Regions from separate parts of the Geobacillus sp. FJAT-46040 genome, predicted to be linked through region 1. Evidence: riboswitches for the same ligand, from Rfam matches in the RefSeq annotation. Region 1 holds a riboswitch; each other region holds the start of a gene.
What was found. Region 1 has a riboswitch for S-adenosylmethionine ahead of CD000_RS10925 (methionine biosynthesis PLP-dependent protein). Riboswitches for the same ligand answer to the same signal wherever they lie in the genome.
Positions count from the first base shown of each region.

Region 2: it holds a riboswitch for S-adenosylmethionine, as region 1 does, so the genes downstream of both, CD000_RS11675 (bifunctional homocysteine S-methyltransferase/methylenetetrahydrofolate reductase) here and CD000_RS10925 (methionine biosynthesis PLP-dependent protein) in region 1, are expected to answer to the same signal.
Region 3: it holds a riboswitch for S-adenosylmethionine, as region 1 does, so the genes downstream of both, CD000_RS00135 (methionine ABC transporter ATP-binding protein) here and CD000_RS10925 (methionine biosynthesis PLP-dependent protein) in region 1, are expected to answer to the same signal.

Region 1 covers NZ_NISS01000001.1:2,074,206-2,079,712, forward strand. The annotation lists gene metC (cystathionine beta-lyase) at 1-759, opposite strand, end outside; gene CD000_RS10925 (methionine biosynthesis PLP-dependent protein) at 763-1,866, opposite strand; SAM riboswitch class I at 2,068-2,178, opposite strand; gene CD000_RS10930 (alpha/beta hydrolase) at 2,362-3,090, shown strand; gene CD000_RS10935 (YjcG family protein) at 3,189-3,710, shown strand; gene CD000_RS10940 (GNAT family N-acetyltransferase) at 3,712-4,146, shown strand; gene spoVIF (sporulation-specific transcription regulator SpoVIF) at 4,264-4,521, opposite strand; gene CD000_RS10950 (YjcZ family sporulation protein) at 4,648-4,773, opposite strand; gene CD000_RS10955 (hypothetical protein) at 4,853-5,089, opposite strand; gene CD000_RS10960 (thioredoxin family protein) at 5,218-5,507, shown strand, end outside.
Region 2 covers NZ_NISS01000001.1:2,202,447-2,207,953, reverse strand. The annotation lists gene metH (methionine synthase) at 1-1,037, opposite strand, end outside; gene CD000_RS11675 (bifunctional homocysteine S-methyltransferase/methylenetetrahydrofolate reductase) at 1,030-2,877, opposite strand; SAM riboswitch class I at 2,947-3,049, opposite strand; gene CD000_RS11670 (ABC transporter ATP-binding protein) at 3,333-4,391, shown strand; gene CD000_RS11665 (ABC transporter permease) at 4,388-5,197, shown strand; gene CD000_RS11660 (ABC transporter permease) at 5,194-5,507, shown strand, end outside.
Region 3 covers NZ_NISS01000001.1:22,231-27,737, forward strand. The annotation lists gene gcvH (glycine cleavage system protein GcvH) at 1-276, shown strand, start outside; gene CD000_RS00115 (YusG family protein) at 352-588, shown strand; gene CD000_RS00120 (toprim domain-containing protein) at 687-1,046, shown strand; gene CD000_RS00125 (thioredoxin family protein) at 1,043-1,360, shown strand; gene CD000_RS00130 (sterol-binding protein) at 1,507-1,854, shown strand; SAM riboswitch class I at 1,928-2,037, shown strand; gene CD000_RS00135 (methionine ABC transporter ATP-binding protein) at 2,125-3,153, shown strand; gene CD000_RS00140 (methionine ABC transporter permease) at 3,143-3,811, shown strand; gene CD000_RS00145 (MetQ/NlpA family ABC transporter substrate-binding protein) at 3,827-4,678, shown strand; partial or broken gene CD000_RS00150 (carboxymuconolactone decarboxylase family protein) at 4,809-4,898, shown strand; gene sufC (Fe-S cluster assembly ATPase SufC) at 5,132-5,507, shown strand, end outside.

The sequences.
Region 1 (5,507 bases):
CAGCCGAACGTGGAGCGTTTTTAATCCCCGCAGCACAAGCCACGCATCTTGGACGCCAAGGACGGCGCCAAACGCGTTTTGCAGTTTGTACAATTCTTTTCCCAATTCCTCGTCTTTCACGACCGCCAGCCCGGCGACGACGTCGCTATGGCCGGCTAAAAATTTCGTGGCGCTGTGAAGGACGACATCGACTCCAAGATCAAGCGGCCGCTGCAACGCCGGCGTCATGAACGTATTATCCAAGAATGTCAAACAGCCATGCGCCTTCGCCAACTTGACGACGCCTTGAATGTCGGTCACTTTTAACAATGGATTGGACGGCGTTTCCATATAAATGACTTTCGTGTTCGGCCGGATGTTTTCCGCCACTGCGTTTAAATCGGTCATATCGACAAACGTATATTCAATGCCAAAGCGGCCGAGCACCTCCGTAATCATCCGGTACGTGCCGCCGTAGACGTCTTCGGTCACGAGCACGTGGTCGCCTTTTGAGAGAAGCAAAAACGCCGTTGAAATAGCCGCCATGCCAGAGGCGAACGCAAACCCGCGCGTTCCGCCTTCTAACGCCGCGATCGTTTCCTCAAGCGCCTCGCGCGTCGGGTTGCCGGAGCGGCTGTAGTCGTATTTGCCGAATGAATCGAAATCGAACTGATGGAACGTGGAGGCGTGCTGGATCGGCACGCTCACCGCTCCCGTGTGGCGATCGACTTTCCATTCATTGTGGAGCAGTTTCGTTGAAAACGACCATTCCCGTTCCATCGCTTACACCTCTTTCATGTTTTTCAATGCCTGCGCCAAGTCGGCGATTAAATCATCCGCATGTTCGATGCCGACCGAGAAGCGGAGCAGCCGGTTGCAAATACCGTTTTGGATGCGGATTTCCTCAGGAATGTCCGCATGCGTCTGCGTCGCTGGGTACGTAATAAAGCTTTCGACTCCGCCCAGGCTTTCCGCGAACGTAATGAGGCGCAAGCTTTTTAAAAACCCGTTCACCCACTTTTCATCGGCAATCCGGAACGACAGCATCCCGCCTCTTCCTGGATATAAGACGTCTGTAACATCTTCATGTTCGCGCAAAAAGGCGCTGATGCGCTTGGCGTTTTCTTCGTGCTGGCGCATCCTTAGCGCCAGCGTTTTCATCCCGCGAATCAACAGCCACGAATCAAACGGCGACAAAACCGCGCCGATGGCGTTCTGATACTCGGCCAGGCGTTGACAGAGCTCCTCGCCCTTGGCGACGACAAGGCCAGCCAACACGTCGTTATGGCCGCCTAAATATTTCGTGGCGCTGTGGATGACAATATCGGCACCTTGTTCGATCGGGCGTTGAAGCACCGGTGTATAAAACGTGTTGTCAACGATCAACAAAAGCCCATGCCGCTTGGCGAATTCGGAGACGGCGCGGATATCGGTCTCATGCATAAGCGGGTTCGTCGGTGTTTCCAGGAAAATCGCTTTCGTTTTTTCGGTGATACACGCTTCCACCGCAGCGAGATCAGCAAAATCGACGTAATGGAATCCAAGACCATACTTGCGCCAGCCGCGCTCAAACAGGCGGTACGTGCCGCCGTAAAGGTCGGCCGATACGAGAAACTCATCTCCGCTCTCAAACAAGGCGAGCACCGTCTGAATGGCGGCCATGCCGGAGCTGAACGCATAGCCTTGGTCGCCACCTTCCAGTCTCGCGATTGCTTCTTCGACGATTTTGCGCGTGGGGTTGCCGGTGCGGATGTAGTCAAACCCAGTCGACTCTCCGATGCCGGCATGGCGGTAGGCGGTGGAAAAATAAACCGGCGGGTTGACCGTCCCCGTCACCGTTTCGCTCCGGTTGCCAATTTGCGCTAACAACGTCTCCAGTTTCTCCATCTCATCTCTCTCCTTCTGTTGAAAATTCCATCATCGATCAACGGCCGACCACTTAATGCCCAACGAAGCACCACTGTCCGTTGGGCAGCGGCCAAGCGCCTTCGTCCGAAACCGCCTCGCGGTTGATGGAAGCGGCCGCTTGAATAAATAAAAAAAGTCTTCTAAGAAGAAGACTTTTCCATACACATGGGGGCATGCTTCTTCTTATCTGCCGAATTGAATGCTCAATTCGCTGGATTTAGCACCTGGCCGTCGGGCGGCTGGTTGCTGAAGCTTCATTGGGCCAGTTCCCTCCGCTTCTCTTGATAAGAATGGGACGCGTATTCAATTTTTTTTTTAATAAAAATGTAACGCATTCCCCACGTTTTTGCAAGCCATTTTTTTGTCAGCGGTGCGATTCGGCAAATTCGCGAAAAATTCGAGCCCTTCATTCACATCTTTGGGCGCAAATATGTTACAATAACAGATGAACTTACGCTTTCATGGAGGATGGTCATGGCGACAGCAACAGGAACGATGCGCGACTGCAAGTTGTACAGCGGAGAGCTGCAAGAAGAAATCGAACTGCTCATCTACTTGCCAAGCAATTTTTCGCCGCTTTACAAATATCCTTTATTAATCGCGCAAGACGGCAAAGATTATTTTATGTATGGAAAAATGAAAACCGTCATCGAAACGCTGATGGCAGAAGGAACAATCGACCGGATGATCGTCGTCGGCATCCCGTATCGGAACGTCAACGACCGCTACGAGAAATACCACCCGGAAGGACGAAAGCACGAAGCATACCTTCGTTTTTTAGCCCATGAGCTCGTCCCGTTTTTGGACCGCGAACTGCCGACATACCAAATGGGCAAAGGCCGGGCGCTGATCGGCGATTCGCTCGGTGGAACGGTGTCGCTTCTAGCCGGGTTGTTGTATCCGCATACATTTGGGAAAATCGCCATGCAGTCCCCCTATATCGATGACTCGGTATTGGCGCGCATCCGCTCATTCCGCGATCCATCGCTCCTTTCGCTTTACCATTCTGTTGGCACAGAGGAAACAGCGGTGAAAACGACGGATGGCCATGTGCGCGATTTTATCACCCCGAATCGAATGGCGCGGGACTTGTTTATGGAAAAACGGTTTGCTTATACATACCATGAGTTCGAAGGCGGCCATGCGTGGACGTATTGGCAGCCGGATGTACCCCGGGCCGTAGCCGCTGTTTTATCATTATAGGACAAAACGGAGCAACTTCAAAGATGTTGAAGCCGCCGCATCCATTCCGTGCGTTTCCTGTGCATGGAAAAAGAACTGGTTCAAGGAGGGAAAACAAAATGAAGTACGGCATTGTGATCTTTCCGCCAAAACGGATTCAGGACTTCGCCAACTCGTACCGGAAACGGTACGACAGCCATTACGCCCTCATCCCGCCGCATATTACGCTGAAATACCCATTTGAAGCGGATGAGGAGCAAATAAAAAAAATGGCGAAAGAGTTGCGCCGCATTGCGGCGGAAACACCTCCCATTCCGATCAAAGTGACGAAATTCAGCTCGTTTTACCCGACAAGCAACATCATTTATTTGAAGGTGGAACCAAACGACGTGCTCGAGCGCCTTCATGAACAACTGCACAGCGGCTTGTTCGCCGGAAAGCCGGAGTTTATGTTCGTGCCTCACATTACGATCGGCCGCGATTTGCCGAGCGCAGAATATGCGGACGTCTACAGCCAGCTGAAGCTGCAAGATGTGCACTTCGAGGAGACCGTCGACCGCTTCCATCTTCTCTATCAGCTGGAAAACGGCTCGTGGACCGTCTATGAAACGTTTATCGTCGGAGGAAAGGAAACGGTCTGAGATGAACATTGCGATTGGCACAACGCAAGATCGCGCTTTGTACGAAGACGCCTTGCGCGTCCGCCGGCTCGTATTCATTGAGGAGCAAAACGTGCCGGAAGACGAGGAAATCGACGCATTCGAGGACGACTCGTTCCACCTCGTCCTGTATGATGGCCAAACACCGGTGGGTGCTGGGCGACTCCGTTTCATTGACGAAGGCGTCGGCAAAATCGAGCGCATTTGCGTCCTGCCGTCCTACCGCGGCCGCGGCGCCGGACGGATGGTGATGGAAGCGATCGAACAGCTGGCGAAAACAAAAGGGGCGAAAACGGCGAAACTGAACGCCCAGACGCACGCAGAACCGTTTTACCAAAAGCTCGGCTATACGACCGTCTCCGGCGTCTTTATGGACGCCGGCATCCCACATGTCACGATGGTGAAATCGCTCGAATGATGGCCATAGAACAGCCTCGTCTACACTGATCCAAGGCTTGGGATCATCGAACATCGTTTCGCTCTCCTGAGCCAAGCAGAGCAAAAGGGAGCTGTGCGCACGCAAGCTCCCTTTTGCTTACTTTTTGTTGTTCAGCATATTGGCGATCGTATTGAAATCAATTTGCTTGCCGTTATGGACGATCGCCTTGACGATTTGATCCTCAAGTTCTTTTGGCACTTTCCGGTTGGCAATTTGCGCCACCCGCTTCACCACTTGGCGCACCGTTTTTTCATCGCTGAAATTGGCGTTTTGCAGCGAGTTGGCGAGCTCAAAAACGTCTTTCATATTGACACCTGTTTTCTGTTCGATGTTTTTAAAAAATTGCTGATCCATCGTTCCGCCTCCTTCTCCCTGCTATATCGTATGATGCTCCCGCCTCGGCGTGCATCAAATTAGGGAAAGAAAAATACGAGCCGCTCCGTGGCGCCGAAACGGCCCGTATCCCATTCGCTTTTTCCGTTAGGCGACAAATGCCGCGCCGACAATAATCAACAAAATGAACAACACGACAATCAGCACAAAGCCACTGCCATAGCCACCGCCATAGCCGTAGCCGTAAGGATAACCATAACCGCAGAAGCCCATTATAATGTTCACCTCCTTCTCCGTTTACTGTATCGTATTCACCGGCTTAGCGGGGCGTATGGGCGCAAAGGCCATTTTGTCATCCAAATCGGCGGAACAGCTCGGCAAATTCCCGCTCCTTTTTCGCAAACCATTGCTCGATGTAGTCTAAGTTGCCTTGCACACTTTTTAAAAATCCATTGTTCAATTTTTCGATTTCTTGCAACTGTTTGTTAAAGTCCTTTCCCCATTGTTCAAACAGGCGGATGAACGTTTCATGCCCTTCTTTGCGTGACGCAACCCAACCTTCGAGCGCCTTTTCCAGTTCTTTGCTCACACTTTCCCCCCCTTTCTTACTGTTGTATGCAAAAACGACTGCCCGAGGTGAAGGCATCCCCGTTCTTTTTTTGCCTTGCCATATGATAAAGTAAAGATGAACGTCAACATGAAAGGGAGGAAACGAATGTGAAACGCATTGAAACAGTGGAGCAATTCGAGGCGGTCATTTCCGGTGATAAACCAACGATCATCAAGTTTTACACAACTTGGTGTCCGGACTGCGTGCGCCTCAATATGTTCATCGATGACATCGTTCGCGACTATAGACAATATGATTGGTTTGAAATCGACCGTGACCAGTTTCCGGAACTTGGCGAGAAATACCAGGTACTTGGCATCCCGAGCCTGCTTGTCTTCCGCAACGGAAAAAAAATTGCTCATCTGCACAGCGCTGACGCCAAAACGCCGGAAGAGGT
Region 2 (5,507 bases), 130 kb from region 1:
ATGACGTTTGTCCGCTCGCCGACAAAGAGCGGGCGCATCGTTTCCTCATAAATGAGCGCCTCGATGCCGGAGACGGCGTGGACGTCAAACGAAGACGGGATCGCCCGCGGCGGGATGCCGCGCACCGCTTCGGCGATGGCGCGAATATGGTCCGGCGTCGTGCCGCAACACCCGCCGACGATGTTGATCCATCCCTTTTCGGCAAAGCGGCGGATTTTCTCTGCCAACATCTCCGGCGTTTCATGGTAGCGGCCTTCTTCATCCGGCAGCCCGGCGTTCGGATAGCAGCTGACCGCCGTATCCGCAAGCGAGGCGAGCGTCCGCAAATGGTCGGTCATAAACTCCGGGCCGGTCGCGCAGTTTAAGCCGACGGCGATCGGCTTCATATGGCGCACCGAGATGAAAAACGCATCGATCGCCTGGCCGGCGAGCGTCGTGCCCATCGGCTCGATCGTGCCGGAAATCATGAGCGGCACGCGGCGGCCGACCGCCTCAAACGCCTTGGAAATGCCGAGAAATCCGGCTTTTACGTTCAACGTATCTTGGCACGTCTCCAGCAACAGAAGATCGACGCCGCCCAACAGCAGCCCGCGCGCTTGTTCTTCATAGGCGGCGACGAGTTCCTCAAAGGTCGCGCCGCCTGTCACCGACAACGTCTTCGTCGTCGGCCCCATCGACCCGGCGACAAAGCGCGGCCAGTCGGGAGTTGAGAACGCCTCCGCCGCTTGTTTGGCGAGCTTGGCCGCTTCGATGTTCAACTCGAGCGCCAAATGCCCGAGGTTGTATTCATCGAGCACAATGCGCGTCGCCCCGAACGTGTTCGTTTCGATGATGTCAGCGCCCGCTTCCAAATACGCTTCGTGAATGCGGCGGATGACAGGCGGGGCGGTGAGGGTCAAATATTCGTTGCACCCTTCATACGCCTCGCCGCCAAAATCGGCGGCTGATAGGTTGGCGCTTTGGATCATCGTCCCCATCGCGCCGTCAATGACGAGAATTTTTCGCTGCAGCTGCTGTTCTAAGGTGATGTTAGCCATGAACAACCTTCCTTTCTTTGGCGGCCGCTTCTTTTTCATGGATGTAGCGGACGAGCTCGACCGTCATGTCATAGCGCAAAAACGGCGTGATCAAATAAATGCCGTTAAACAAATCAAACGCAGCGTCAATGAGCGATTTGGCGATAGCGATGCCTTCCTTGGCTGCTTGCACCGGGTCGCTGCCGCAGGCGGCCATGCGGGCGCGAATCTCGTCCGACAGGGTGATCCCCGGCACTTCATGGTGCAAAAACTCGGCGTTGCGCGCGCTTACCAGCGGCATAATGCCAATGTAGATCGGCGTGGCGAGATGTTTCGTTGCTTCATATATTTGCACGATTTTTTCTTCCGAGTAAACCGGTTGGGTCAAGAAATAGTGAGCGCCGCATTGAATTTTTTTCTCCATTCGCTCAACTGCTTTATCCAAATGGCGGACGTTCGGATTGAAGGCCGCACCGATCGAGAAGTTCGTTTTTTGCCCAAGCGGTTTGCCCGAGTACGACAGCCCTTCGTTAAACTGGCGGATCAAGCGGATCAAATCGAACGATGATAAATCATACACCGACGTTGCTCCTGGGAAGTCGCCGATTTTCGACGGGTCGCCGGTAATAGCGAGCACGTCGGTGATGCCGAGCGTATGCAACCCCATCAAATGCGACTGCAGGCCGATCAAGTTGCGGTCGCGGCACGTAATATGCACGAGCGGGCGGACGCCGAGCCGCTCTTTCACGATCGTGGCGACGGCGGCGTTGCTGATGCGCGGCGTAGCAAGCGAGTTGTCGGCCAACGTCAGCGCGTCGATGCCAGCGTCATGGAGCGCTTTCGCCCCAGCAAGAAACTTGTCAATCCCCAATTTTTTCGGCGGATCCAGCTCCACAATGACCGAGCGGCGCGTGCGGGCGAGCTCGGGAAGCGGAGTCGGCGCGGGCCGATCGGCTTGCACCGATACAGATGCCGTGCGCCGCTTCACCGTTTTTTCCGTCACCGGCGTCCGGTCGGCGAGCGCCTTTGCCATTGCCTCAATATGTTTCGGCGTCGTGCCGCAGCACCCGCCGATCAAGCGCACCCCTTGATCTCGGAACGCTTTGGCCGCCTCTTCAAAATATTCCGCGTTCGTTTCATAGACAAGCCGGCCGTCGCGGTAATCCGGGAGGCTCGCGTTCGGATACGCCGACAAAAATGCGCGATTGGGCAGGGGCACTTCCTCAAGCGACTGAATCATATAGTGCGGACCAAGCCGGCAGTTGAGCCCGACAACATCGGCCCCGAGCGCCTCCAGGCGGCTAAGGGCGTCCGCGAGCGGCGTGCCGTCTTGCAAAACGCCGACTTCATGGAGCGACACATGGGCGATAATCGGCAAGTCCGTCTCTTTGCGCGCGATGGCAAGCACCGTCTCCAACTCTTCCAAATCGTAATACGTCTCCAGCAGCACACCATCAACCCCTTCGGCAAGCAGCACAAACAGCTGCTCGCGAAACGTCCGCTTCACTTCGTCAAGCGGTACGACGCTTTTGTTCAATGTGCGCAGCCCTCCGATCGTTCCGAGCACGTACGCCCCCCCATTGGCTGCTTGCTTCGCCAGTCTTACAGCGGCGCGATTGATCGCCGGCACCTCGTCTTGCAAGCCGTAGCGTGCGAGTTTCACATAGTTGGCGCCGTATGTATTCGTCTGAATGACATCGGCGCCCGCCGCGATATACGCTTCATGAATATGAATGATTTCGTCTGGATTCGATAGATTCAATTCTTCAAAACAACGGTCGACGCCATGCGAATATAACAGCGTCCCCATCGCTCCGTCGGCGATGAGAATGCGTTGTTTCAACTCATCGAGCAGCCCCACGTTTGATTCCCCCATTTCGTTGTAGTAAAAGAAAAAAGCCTTCTAAGAAGAAGACTTTTCATTCGCTTCTTCTTATCTTCCAGGCTTCCGCCTGTCTGGATTTAGCACCTTGGCCGCGGGCCAGGTTGCTGAGGGTTCACCGGGCCAGTCCCTCCCCCTCTCTTGATAAGAATGTCCGTATGCAATTGTGCGGCAGCGTTTTGATGATTACTATATAATTTAATGTATTTTTCGAAATTATTCAATACGGTGAAGCAAGGAAATTTGAAAAAAACGATCAATGAGACAGCTGATTTCCGCATTGCGGGCAAAATTGGAAGCTGTTCTGCGGAATAGTCAGCCGCTTTTTGTTTTTTAGTCGCCGACATGGCGGAAAGCATATTTTTCCGTTGCACTTTCTACTCTCCTATGTTCTAATTAGGAATAGTGAACATCAAGAAGATGGGGGGCTGAAAGTGAACGGAGAAATCATCCGCTTCGAGCGAGTGACGAAGGAATACGACGGCGCAGCCGTACTGGATGATGTCAGTTTTGCGATGGAGCGCGGGAAGTTTTATACGCTGCTTGGACCGTCGGGTTGTGGGAAGACAACGATTTTGCGGCTGATTGCCGGGTTTATCGAGCCGACGGAAGGAACGATTTATTTCCACGGAAAGCCGATTCAAAACGTCCCGCCGAACAAGCGGCAAGTCAACACTGTTTTTCAAGACTATGCATTGTTCCCTCATCTCGATGTGTTTGAAAACGTTGCGTTTGGTTTGCGCGTGAAAAAGATGAAAGAAACCGACATTCGCGAGAAAGTGAGGGAAGCGCTTCGGTTTGTCAACTTGGAAGGCTATGAGCGCCGCCGCATTCAAGAAATGTCCGGCGGTCAGCGCCAGCGCGTCGCGATTGCGCGGGCGATTGTGAATGAGCCAGAAGTTTTGCTCTTGGATGAGCCGCTGTCGGCCTTGGATTTGAAGCTGCGCACGGAAATGCAGTACGAACTTCGCGAACTGCAGCGCCGCTTAGGGATTACGTTCATTTTTGTCACGCATGATCAAGAAGAAGCATTGGCGATGTCCGATTACATTTTTGTTCTGAATAAAGGAAAAATTCAGCAGTTTGGGACGCCGAAAGACATTTACGATGAGCCTGTCAATCGATTCGTCGCCGATTTCATTGGCGAATCGAACATTTTGTCAGGGCGCATGATCGACGATTTCCTCGTCGAATTTGCCGGCAAACAGTTTGCGTGTGTTGACCGCGGCTTCGCGCCAAACGAACCGGTCGATGTCGTCATCCGCCCGGAAGATTTGGAGCTCGCGGCGCCGGAAGACGGGCAGATCGTCATCCGCGTCGATTCGCTCTTATTCCGCGGTGTCCATTATGAAATTTGCGGCTATGACGAAAACGGCAACGAATGGCTTGTCCATTCGACGAAAAAGGCCGAAGTCGGGGAAACGGTCGGCCTTCGTTTTGAACCGGAAGCGATTCACGTCATGCGACTCGAAAAGGAGGATGAGGACGCATGACGGAACGGGCGTGGCGGAACTGGTATTTAATCCCTTATGGCATTTGGCTTGTGCTGTTTGTCGTGGCCCCGATTGTCTTTTTGGTGTATGAATCGTTTTTGGATCTTGACGGCCATTGGACGTTGTCCAACTACAAATCCGTGTGGACGCCCATTTATTTGAAAATGATGGCGTATTCGTTTTGGTATGCGTTTTTAATCACGCTTGTGTCGCTGCTCATCGGCTATCCGACCGCCTATTGGCTGACGAAGACGCGGCACAAGCAGCTATGGCTGTTGTTGCTTATTTTGCCGATGTGGGTGAATTTGCTGCTGAAGGTGTATGCGTTTTTAGGGCTGTTCGGCACGTACGGGCTGGCCAACGCTTTGTTGAAAGCGCTGGGCGTCGGGCCGCGGCAGCTGTTGTTCACCGATTTCAGTTTTGTCTTTGTGTCGGTGTACATTTTTATTCCGTTTATGGTGCTGCCGATTTTCAACGCGCTGGAGGAGCTGCCGCCATCGCTTGTCGATGCCGCCCGCGATTTGGGCGCTTCGGCTTGGACGACGTTCCGCCGCGTCGTCTTCCCGCTCACGCTTGGCGGGGTGAAGGCCGGCTGCCAGGCGGTGTTTATCCCGGCGTTGTCGCTGTTTATGATTACGCGCCTCATTGCGGGCAACCGCGTCATTACGCTCGGCACGGCCATTGAGCAGCACTTCCTCGTCACCCAAAACTGGGGGATGGGGGCGACGATCGCTGTTGTGTTAATGATCGCGATGGCGGTCATCGTTGTCCTGACAGGAACCGGAAGGAAAGAGGGAAGCCGATGAAACGGACGCATTGGTGGGGACGTGTGTACTTGTTAGTCGTGTTTGCCGTGATGTATACGCCGATTGTGTATTTGATGTATTATTCGTTCAACAGCGGCGGGGCGATGCACGATTTTCAATCGTTCACGTTTAAATGGTACCGCGACGTGCTGTCCGACGACCGCTTGCTCATCATCGTTTTGAATACAATCGTCATTGCGCTGCTGTCGGCGGCGGTCGCGACGATACTTGGGGTCATCGGGGCGCTCGCCATTTACTATGTCAAGCGACAGCGGACGAAAAACGCCCTTCTTGCTCTCAACAACGTGTT
Region 3 (5,507 bases), 2.1 Mb from region 1:
GACATCGTCTTTGTCGAGCTGCCGGAAGTCGGCGCAGAGGTTACGGCGAACGAGCCGTTCGGCAGCGTTGAATCGGTGAAAACGGTCTCGGAATTGTATGCGCCGATCAGCGGCACGGTCGTTGAAGTGAATGAGGCGTTAAATGACCATCCGGAGTACGTGAACGAATCGCCGTATGACAAAGCGTGGATGATCGTCGTCAAACCGAATGATTTGAGCGAAATCGACAATTTGTTGACGGCGGAACAATACGAGGCGATGATCAACGAAGGATAAACGTTCCTGCAATCTTCGCTTCGATTCGGGCACTCTATACATACCGGAATTTGATTGAAAAAAGGGGTGCTCGCGATGGCGCTGCAAACGACGCGCATAGATGTCACGGACCGGATCATCGGCAAACTGAACGGCCGCTCGCTGGAGTTGTACGAGGAAGGAGAGCTCATCGGGCGCCTTCCGCTTCCGGCGGCCGTCCCGTTGAAAAAGGGGTATACCGAACAAAACGGAAGAATTTACAAACAGGTGACCGCTACCGTTGAGCCGGACCAAAAATATGTCGATTGCGACGGGGAAGCGGGCTGGTGTTGAAAGGCAACGGTGGATGGCTGTTGCTTTTCATTTTCAACATTTGGCCGGCGCAAGACATACAATAATAGTATCCTCATTTGAAGTTAGGTGGGTCGGACATGCGACGCGTGGAAAAAGTGATCATCGTCGAAGGGCGATCAGACAAGCAAAAAGTGGCGGCGGTGCTGAACGAACCAGTCGTCATCGTCTGCACAAACGGCACGATCAGTGATGCGCGCCTTGAGGAGCTGGCCGATGAGCTGGAAGGATGCGGTGTATACGTCTTGGCCGATGCCGATGAGGCGGGAGAAAAATTGCGCCGGCAGTTTCGCCGCATGTTTCCAGAGGCGGAGCATCTTTACATTGACCGGGCGTATCGCGAAGTGGCGGCCGCTCCGCCTTGGCACTTGGCGCAAGTGCTGTTGCGCGCTCGTTTCGACGTCCGCATCGAATCGCTCATGAGGGGAAGAGGCGAGTGAAAGCGATCGACCGAAACGATGTCATGCGAGTGGTGGAAGTCGAGCCGCTTCTGGCCCTTTACTTGTATACCCCGCTGTGCGGCACGTGCCAGCTGGCGCGGCGGATGCTCACGGTGGTGGAGCAGTTGTTTCCGGCGCTGCCGTTTTACGAAACGGACATCAACTATATCCCTGAGCAGGCCGTTGCGTGGAAAATTGAAAGCGTTCCTTGCCTGCTTCTTTTTAGGGACGGAACGGTCGCAGGCAAGTGGTATGCCTTTCATTCCGTTCCGTATTTGTACGAAGTGATTCAAGCCTGCTTGCCGTCCCGATGATTCGCCTTTTTTTGACGCTGTTTGACACATTTCTTGGGAAATGACAAAAACGGCGCTCGTTCGTCAACGGGTTGTCGAGATTTTTGTAAAGGATTTCTCCTCTTCAGGTGGAAGTGAAAAAAATAAAAATGGGGGAGGGGATATCCATGGAAATGCGTGAATTAGTTGGGCAGTTCGTGGAACGGATGCAAGTGTTGCACCATTTGGTGCCGATTTTGCCGGATGAGCAGCTGTATGTTCGGTTTGAAAGCGATGACGAAACCGCCTTGCTGTTGATCGGCAAGGAATCAGCCGCTAGAGGGATGGAAAACGATGAACGGAAAACATTGACGGTGCGCGGTTCCAAAGAGGCGCTCGCGTCCCTGCTGAACGGCGAACTGAAGCTGCAGCAGCTCGTCCGGCTGCGCGAAGTGCATGTATCGGGAAGCTTTCGTCATCTGTTGCTGCTTGAGTCGCTCCTCCATTTGGCTAAGCCGTATCGGCATGTTGGGTGAAATTTTTATTGACAATGTTCGACACAAGGTGATACAATCACAGCTGTAGTCAATCGAATAGGTGATTGTTGCGCTCTTATCAAGAGAGGTGGAGGGATGTGCCCAATGAAGCCCGGCAACCGTCAGCGCATGTGCTGAAATGGTGCCAATTCACACAAAGCGGCCTGCTTTGAGAGATAAGAGACAGAATGGTGCACAATACCTTTCTGTTCTCTGCGGGCAGAAAGGTTTTCTTTTTGCGCTCCGCCGCTTGGGGAGGAAGGTGAAACGATGATTACACTCGAACAAGTGACGAAAATCTATCAAGCGGCCAACGGCTCGGTCACGGCTGTCGACAATGTGTCGCTTGAGATTCGCGAAGGGGAAATTTTCGGCATTATCGGCTACAGCGGCGCGGGGAAAAGCACGCTCATCCGCTTGCTCAATGGGCTCGAGAAGCCGACGAGCGGCAAGGTGATCGTCGCCGGCCGCGACATGGGGCGCATCAAAGGGCGGGAGCTGCGCAAGGCGCGTCAAGAAATCGGGATGATTTTCCAGCATTTCAACTTGCTTTGGTCTCGCACAGTCAGGGAAAACATTGCCTTTCCGCTTGAAATTGCCGGCGTCCCGAAAGAGGAGCGGAACAAGCGGGTGGATGAATTGATCGAGCTTGTCGGCCTTTCCGGGCGCGAGGATGCCTACCCGTCGCAGCTGAGCGGCGGGCAAAAGCAGCGGGTCGGCATCGCCCGGGCGCTCGCCAACAACCCGAAAGTCTTGCTGTGCGACGAGGCGACATCGGCGCTCGACCCGCAGACGACCGATGCGATTTTGGACTTGCTCGTTGACATCAACAAGCGGCTCGGGCTGACGATTGTGCTGATCACCCATGAAATGCACGTCATCCGCAAAATTTGCGACCGCGTTGCGGTGATGGAAAGCGGCCGAATCGTCGAGCAAGGCGAAGTGTTGCATGTGTTCCGCAACCCGCAGCAGCCGATCACGAAACGGTTCGTCAAGCAGCTGATCGAGCCCGAGGAGACGGAAGAGGCGATTTCTCATTTGTTTGGCCAATACCCGAGCGGGCTGATCGCGCAGCTGACGTTTGTCGGCGCGGCAGCCGGAAAGCCGCTCACCACCGAAGTGGTGCGTCAGTTTGCCGTCGATGTCAACATTTTGCAAGGGAAAATTTCGCAAACCCATCAAGGCGCCTATGGGGTGCTGTTCGTGCACCTCGACGGGGCGAGGGATGAAATCGACCGGGCGCTTGACTACATTCAAAGCCAGCAGGTGGCGGTGGAGGTGATTCACGATGCTCGCTAACCTCCTGCCGAACGTGCAATGGGAGACGATGTGGGCGGCGACGGTCGAGACGCTGTATATGACGGGAGTGGCGGTGGCGGCCACTTTCGTCCTCGGAATCGTTCTTGGCTTGCTTCTATTTTTGACAGCGAAGGGCAACCTATGGGAAAACCGGTTTGTCAATACAGTGATTGCGGCGTTTGTGAACATTTTCCGCTCGATTCCGTTTATTATTTTGATCATTTTGCTCATTCCGTTTACCACCTGGCTTGTCGGGACGATGCTTGGCGCCAATGCGGCGCTGCCGGCTTTGGTCATTGGGGCCGCGCCGTTTTACGCCCGCATGGTCGAAATCGCTCTTCGCGAAATTGATAAAGGCGTCATCGAAGCAGCCCAAGCGATGGGCGCCTCAACGTGGACGATCATTTGGAAAGTGCTGCTGCCGGAGTCTTTGCCGGCGCTCGTCTCCGGCATTACGGTGACGGCGGTGTCGCTCGTCAGCTATACAGCGATGGCTGGAGCCATCGGCGCCGGCGGGCTTGGGAACTTGGCGTATTTGGAAGGGTTCCAGCGCAACCATAACGATGTGACATTTGTCGCAACCGTATTGGTGTTGGTCATTGTATTTATCATTCAGCTGATCGGTGACTTTGTCACTTCGAAAATCGATAAACGATAAAGGGGGAAACAACTGATGAAGAAATGGTTGGGTGTGTTGCTCGCCGCCATTCTCGTGCTCGCTTTGGCGGCATGCGGCGGCAACAATAACGACAGCGCGGAAGGCGGCAAAGACGGCAAATTGGTGAAGTTGAAAGTCGGCGCGTCGAACGTGCCGCACGCGGAAATTTTGGAAAAAGCGAAACCGATTTTGAAGAAAAAAGGCATCGACTTGGAGATCATTACGTTCCAAGATTACATCTTGCCGAACAAAGCGTTGGCTGATAAAGACATCGACGCCAACTACTTCCAGCACATTCCGTACTTGGAATCGCAAATGAAAGAACACGGCTATGATTTCGTCAACGCCGGCGGCATTCATATCGAGCCGATCGGCCTGTATTCCAAAAAATACAAAAGCATTGAAGAACTGCCGGACGGCGCGACGATCATCATGAGCAACTCGGTCGCCGACCATGGCCGCATTTTGTCGATGCTGCAAGAAAAAGGGCTCATCAAATTGAAACCGGGCGTCGATAAAACGAAAGCGACAGTCAATGACATCATCGAAAATCCAAAGCATTTAAAATTTAAGGCCGATGTCGACGCCGGGCTTCTGCCGCAAATTTACAAAAACGGCGAAGGCGATGCGGTGCTGATCAACGCCAACTATGCGCTTGACGCCGGTTTGGACCCGGCGAAAGACCCGATCGCCGTGGAGTCGCCGAAAAACAATCCGTATGTGAACATTATTGCGGTGCGCAAAGGCGATGAAAACCGGAAAGAAATCAAAACGCTTGTCGAAGTGCTGCAATCGAAAGAAATCCAAGATTTCATTAAAGAAAAATACCACGGCGCCGTCATTCCAGCGGCGACAAACAATCAATAACGGAAGCGAATCGCTTCCGTTATTTTTTGCACAAAAAAGAGCCACCCGAAAGTTCAAAACCGTTTTGGATGGAGAGACGCCGCGGCCGGTCTGTTTTCCCGCGCTTCATCGGTTGTTCAAACGCGCCAGTACGGCGGCCGCGTTTGGCGGCGGGGCGGCGATGAGCCAGGCGGTGACGCTCGTGCAAGAATGCCTCCGCGAGCTGCGGGCGGCTCACTAGACTCCGGAAAAAACGGGGGCTTTTTTTTGCAAAAACTCGTACAAGCTTGAGGTTTTCGTGTAAAATAGTAAAAGGCGCTATTTTTTCACACGGCCATCGTGAAAAACAGAGCAGGGAAGTTGCAGGTAGTTTTCATTTGTTATAAAATTGTAATGAGAATAAAATGAGAATGAGCGATCGCTAGAAGACAAGCGAGCGAACTGACTCTCAATCGGGAATTGGAGGTATGCTGCATGGCGGTATTGACGATTCGCAATCTCCACGTCGCCGTGGAGGGAAAAGAAATTTTAAAAGGAGTGGACTTGGAAGTCAAAGGCGGGGAAATCCACGCCATCATGGGTCCGAACGGAACGGGGAAGTCGACGCTGGCATCGGCCATTATGGGCCATCCAAAATATGAAGTGACAGAAGGATCGGTGACGCTCGACGGCCAGGATGTCCTTGAGATGGAAGTCGACGAACGGGCGCGCGCCGGCCTGTTTTTGGCGATGCAATACCCAAGCGAAATCAGTGGAGTGACGAACGCCGACTTTTTGCGCGCTGCGATCAATGCCCGGCTTGGCGAGGGCAACGAAATTTCGCTCATGAAATTCATCCGCAAGCTCGATG